DNA from 2 places in the Pseudomonas sp. S3_A03 genome. Region 1 is predicted to be linked to the other one. Evidence: predicted binding sites of a transcription regulator. Region 1 holds the regulator's gene; the other holds the start of a gene.
What was found. Region 1 encodes sigma-54, which starts transcription at its own class of promoters, with help from an activator protein. Its sites were predicted from a motif close to ANTGGCATNNANNTTGCTNT; they were not measured.
Positions count from the first base shown of each region.

Region 2: the regulator sigma-54 is predicted to act here: its motif matches at 1,592-1,611, upstream of glnA (glutamate--ammonia ligase).

Region 1 covers NZ_CP162753.1:5,011,999-5,015,108, reverse strand. Annotated here, with positions in the region: gene lptB (LPS export ABC transporter ATP-binding protein) at 1-246, shown strand, start outside; gene AB4O25_RS22930 (RNA polymerase factor sigma-54) at 445-1,938, shown strand; gene hpf (ribosome hibernation-promoting factor, HPF/YfiA family) at 2,014-2,319, shown strand; gene ptsN (PTS IIA-like nitrogen regulatory protein PtsN) at 2,330-2,794, shown strand; gene rapZ (RNase adapter RapZ) at 2,797-3,110, shown strand, end outside.
Region 2 covers NZ_CP162753.1:4,445,121-4,448,230, forward strand. Annotated here, with positions in the region: gene glnA (glutamate--ammonia ligase) at 85-1,491, opposite strand; gene thiI (tRNA uracil 4-sulfurtransferase ThiI) at 1,826-3,110, shown strand, end outside.

The sequences.
Region 1 (3,110 bases):
CTGGACGAACCGTTTGCCGGCGTCGACCCGATTTCGGTCGGCGACATCAAGCAGATCATCCATCACCTCAAGGCCAAGGGTATCGGCGTATTGATCACCGACCACAACGTGCGTGAAACCCTCGATATCTGCGAAACCGCGTATATCGTCAACGATGGCCAGTTGATCGCCGAAGGCGATTCCGCGACCATCCTGGCCAACGAACTGGTCAAGGAAGTGTACCTGGGTCACGAGTTCCGCCTGTAAAACCACCTGTATGAACAGGGGGTGGCAGGTCGTTTGTCCGAAGCGCGCGTACCAAAGAAAAACCTACGGTTTTTTTATTGTTACCGCGCTCTAGGCAAAGCCCTCGATATCAGGCATATAATTTGCTTATGTTTGGCGCTCACGCGCCCTGTCGTGGATGGCGCATTGCGCCGGCGAATAAGGTGTTAAGCCCCTGCCATGAAACCATCGCTAGTCCTGAGAATGGGCCAGCAGCTGACGATGACACCGCAGCTGCAACAGGCCATCCGCCTGCTCCAATTGTCGACCCTGGACCTGCAACAGGAAATCCAGGAGGCCCTGGAGTCCAATCCGATGCTCGAACGCCAGGAAGAAGGCGACGACTTCGATAATGCAGACCCGCTGGCCGACAACATCGAGCAAAAACCCAATTCCGACGTGCAGGAACCCTCCTACCAGGAAACCGCCCCAACGGTGGATAACCTTGAGGAAGGCGACTGGAACGAACGCATTCCCAACGAACTCCCGGTGGATACCGCCTGGGAAGACGTCTACCAGACCAGCGCGAGCAGCCTGCCCAGCAACGATGATGACGAGTGGGACTTCACCACCCGCACCTCCGCCGGCGAAAGCCTGCAGAGCCATCTGTTGTGGCAACTGAACCTCGCACCGATGTCCGACACCGATCGCCTGATCGCCGTCACGCTGATCGATTGCATCAACAACCAGGGTTATCTGGACGAGACGCTCGAGGAGATTCTGGAGGCCTTCGACCCTGAACTGGACATTGAGCTGGACGAAATCGAAGCCGTCCTGCACCGCATCCAGCAGTTCGAGCCTGCGGGTATTGGCGCCCGCTCCCTGAGCGAATGCCTGTTGCTGCAACTGCGCCAGCTGCCCGCCAAGACACCTTGGCTGGCTGAATCACAGCGCCTGGTCACCGATTACATCGACCTGCTGGGCAGCCGCGACTACAGCCAGTTGATGCGCCGCATGAAGCTCAAAGAAGATGACCTGCGCCAGGTTATCGAACTGGTGCAAAGCCTCAACCCGCGCCCGGGCTCGCAGATCGAGTCCAGCGAAGCCGAATATGTGGTCCCTGACGTGATTGTGCGCAAGGACAACGAACGCTGGCTGGTGGAATTGAACCAGGAGTCGGTGCCACGCCTGCGGGTCAACCCGCAATATGCCGGTTTTGTGCGCCGCGCCGACACCAGCGCCGACAACACCTTCATGCGCAACCAGTTGCAGGAAGCCCGCTGGTTCATCAAGAGCCTGCAGAGCCGTAACGAAACCCTGATGAAAGTTGCCACCCAGATCGTCGAGCATCAGCGCGGCTTCCTGGAATACGGCGACGAGGCGATGAAGCCTCTGGTGCTGCATGACATCGCCGAGGCGGTAGGCATGCACGAATCAACGATTTCACGGGTGACGACGCAAAAATTCATGCATACCCCACGGGGTATATATGAGCTCAAATACTTTTTCTCCAGCCATGTCAGCACCTCCGAAGGCGGCGAATGCTCGTCCACGGCGATCCGCGCGATCATCAAAAAACTGGTTGCCGCGGAAAATCAGAAAAAGCCGTTGAGTGACAGCAAGATCGCTGGTTTACTGGAGGCACAAGGCATTCAGGTCGCCCGTCGAACCGTCGCCAAGTACCGCGAGTCCCTTGGGATCGCGCCTTCCAGCGAGCGTAAGCGTTTGATGTGACGGGCGGGCCACAGCGTTCCAGTGGCAGGCGTCTTTGCCTGCCGCTTTATGCACTGGCAACGAAGGAGAAGCTGTATGCAAGTCAACATCAGTGGACACCAGCTGGAAGTCACCAAGCCCCTGCGTGAGTACACCGAGAGCAAGCTGAACAAGCTTGCGGGGCATTTTGACAAGATCACCAACGTGCAGGTCATCATGGAGGTCGATAAGCTCAAGCAGAAAATCGAGGCCACCCTGCACGTACCGAATGCCAAGCTCGTCGCCAATGCTGAGCATGAGGACATGTACGCGGCGATTGACTCGCTCTACGACAAGCTGGACCGCCAACTCATAAAGCATAAGGAAAAGAATCTGCACCTGATGCAAGGTACAGGTCGTTAACTCTCCCCCCATGATCCGACTTGAAACCATCCTGACCCCCGGCCGTTCCCTCGTGAACGTGCCGGGCGGCAGCAAGAAAAAAGCCCTTGAACAAATTGCCAACCTGATCGCCCGCGAAGTGCCGGATCTGGAGATGCAAGTTGTCTTCGAGGCACTGGTTGCCCGTGAAAAACTCGGTTCCACCGGTTTTGGCAACGGCATCGCCATTCCTCACTGCCGCCTCAAAGGCTGTGACACCCCCGTGAGCGCCCTGCTGCATCTGGAAGCTCCGATCGATTTTGACGCCATCGACGGCGCCCCGGTTGACCTGCTGTTTGTGCTGCTGGTCCCGGAAGCCGCCACCGATGCGCACCTGGAACTGCTCCGGCAGATCGCCAGCATGCTCGACCGCAAGGAGGTACGCGACAAACTGCGCAGTGCCAGCAGCAACGCGGCGCTGTATCAAGTTGTCCTGGATGAACAAAACGGGCAGTAATCATGCGTTTGATCATCGTCAGCGGCCGCTCAGGCTCGGGTAAAAGCACCGCCCTCAATGTTCTTGAGGACAGCGGCTTCTATTGCATCGACAACCTGCCCGCCGGCCTGCTGCCGGAACTGGCCGAACGGGCGCTTATCCACACCGAGTTGGCGCAACCCCTGGTGGCGGTTTCGATTGATGCCCGCAACTTGCCCAGCCATCTCTCGCGCTTCCCGGAACTGCTTGAGGAAGTGCGCGCCAAACATATTCATTGTGATGTGCTGTACCTGGACGCTGACGAAGAGACACTGCTCAAGCGCTTCTCCGAAACCCG
Region 2 (3,110 bases), 570 kb from region 1:
GGGGATTCGGGTTAATTCCCGGGCAAAAAAAGACCTCCCGAAGGAGGCCTTTTTCATCACGCTGCGTCAAGCAGCGCTACCGGATCAGCAGCTGTAGTACAGCTCGTATTCCAGTGGGTGTACGAAGGTGCGAACCTTGATTTCTTCTTCGCTTTTGAGCTCGATGTAGGCATCGATGAAGTCGTCGCTGAATACGCCGCCTTTGGTCAGGAACGCACGGCCCTTGTCCAGCTCTTCCAGGGCTTCTTTCAGGCTGCCGCACACTTGTGGGATCTCTTTGGCCTCTTCAGGCGGCAGGTCGTACAAGTTTTTGTCGGCGGCATCGCCTGGGTGGATCTTGTTCTGGATGCCGTCCAGACCAGCCATGACCAGCGCAGCGAAGGCCAGGTATGGGTTGGCTGCCGGATCCGGGAAGCGCGCTTCGATACGGCGAGCGCGTGGGCTGGACACGTAAGGAATACGGATCGAGGCGGAACGGTTGCGAGCCGAGTAGGCCAGCATCACCGGTGCTTCGAAACCTGGGACCAGACGCTTGTAGGAGTTGGTCGACGGGTTGGTGAAGCCGTTCAGGGCCTTACCGTGCTTGATGATACCGCCGATGAAGTACAGGGCGGTGTCGGACAGGCCGGCATAACCTTCGCCGGCGAAGGTGTTCTTGCCTTCTTTGGCGATGGACAGGTGAACGTGCATACCCGAACCGTTATCGCCGTACAGTGGCTTAGGCATGAAGGTAGCGGTACGGCCGTAGGCATCAGCTACGTTGTGTACGCAGTACTTCAGGGTCTGGACTTCGTCAGCCTTGGCTACCAGGGTGTTGAACTTCACACCGATTTCGTTCTGGCCGGCAGTCGCCACTTCGTGGTGGTGAACTTCGATGACCAGGCCCATTTCTTCCATGGCGTTGCACATGGAGGTACGGATTTCGTGGTCGTGGTCGAACGGCGGAACCGGGAAGTAGCCACCTTTGACGCCTGGACGGTGGCCTTTGTTGCCGCCTTCCACGTCCTGGTCGGACATCCACGAGCCTTGCTCGGAGAAGATTTTGAACATGGAACCGGAGATGTCGGACTTGAACTTGACCGAATCAAAGATGAAGAACTCTGGTTCCGGGCCTACGAATACGGTGTCGCCGATACCGGTCGACTTCAGGTATTCCTCGGCGCGCTTGGCGATCGCACGTGGGTCGCGATCGTAGCCTTGCATGGTCGAAGGCTCGATCACGTCGCAGACGATGATCAGGGTTGGGTCTTCGGTGAACGGGTCAAGGACGGCAGTGCTGTCGTCCGGCATCAGGATCATGTCGGAGGCTTCGATGCCTTTCCAGCCGGCAATGGAGGAACCGTCGAACATTTTGCCTTCTTCGAAGAAAGCATCATCCAGCGCGTCGCGAGCCGGCATGGTCACGTGGTGCTGAGTGCCTTTGGTGTCCGTGAAGCGCAGATCAATCCATTTAACGTCATGATCTTTGATGAGTTGAACCGACTTCGACATAGTGTCCTCCGGGTGGCTTCGGGCTGGGGTAGTGGAGTTAGCCCTTAGAATGTGGGTGATGCCGGCGCGGATAGTCCGCCATGGCAACCTGCCTCACAAGAGAGCAAATTGCATGCCAGTGCGCCAACATGGGTTTTTTGCGCCAAAAGCGACCCTATAAAGGTGCGCAGCGACAAAAGCCCGGAAATAGCGCACTGCAATGTGGCGCATGCGCATGCAAATGCACCGCTTTAGTGCGTTGCGGTGTGAGTGCATATTAACTGGTTAAACCTTGAGCGATTTCCGCTATAATCCGCGCCCCCCTTTTTCAGCAGGCCCGGCGCGCGCTGTTTCCATGAAATTAATCGTTAAAGTCTTCCCCGAAATCACCATCAAGAGCCGACCGGTACGGATGCGTTTTATCCGTCAATTGGCCAAGAACATCCGTGCCGTGCTCCGAGATCTGGACCCGGCTGTGGTGGTGAATGGCGTGTGGGACAACCTCGAGCTGGAAACCCGCCTGACCGACGCCAAAGCCTTGAAGGATATGACCGAGCGCCTGAGCTGCATGCCGGGCATTGCGCATTTCCTGCAAGTGGATGAGTACCCGCTGGGTGACTTCGACGACATCACCGAAAAATGCAAACTGCATTTTGGCGACAACCTTGAAGGCAAGATTTTTTCGGTGCGCTGCAAGCGTGCCGGCAAGCACCCGTTCAGCTCCATGGACGTGGAGAAATACGTCGGCAGCAAGCTGCGTCGCGAGTGCGGCGCCGCTGGAATTTCCCTGAAAGCGCCGCAAATTGAAGTGCGCATGGAAATTCGCGACCAACGGTTGTTTGTGATCCACAGCCAGCACAACAGCATCGGCGGCTACCCGCTCGGCGCCCTGGAACAGACCCTGGTGCTGATGTCCGGCGGTTTCGATTCCACGGTGGCGGCCTACCAGATCATGCGCCGCGGCCTGATGAGCCACTTCTGCTTCTTCAACCTGGGTGGGCGCGCACACGAATTGGGCGTGATGGAAGTTGCGCACTTTATCTGGAAGAAGTACGGCAGCTCCCAACGCGTGCTATTTGTGAGCGTACCGTTCGAGGAAGTGCTGGGCGAAATTCTCGGCAAAGTCGATAACAGTCATATGGGCGTGGTATTGAAGCGTATGATGTTGCGCGCGGCCTCCCGTATCGCCGATCAATTGCAGATCGACGCGCTGGTGACCGGCGAAGCGATTTCCCAGGTTTCCAGCCAGACGCTGCCGAACCTGTCGCTGATCGACTGCGTGACCGAGAAGCTGGTGCTGCGCCCGCTGATCGCCAGCCACAAGCAGGACATCATCGATTTGGCGGAAGAAATCGGCACCGCCGACTTCGCCAAGCATATGCCTGAGTACTGCGGGGTCATCTCGGTGAACCCCAAGACCCACGCCAAGCGCAACCGCGTGGAGTACGAAGAACAACAGTTTGATATGGCGATTCTGGAGCGTGCGCTCGAGAACGCCAAGCTGGTACCGATCGATCGTGTTATCGACGAGTTGGGCCAGGATGTGCAGATCGAAGAAGTCAGCGAAGCCCTGGCCGGCCAGATCGTCATCGACATCCGTCACCCGGATGCCGCGGAAGATGAGCCGCTGGAAATCGCCG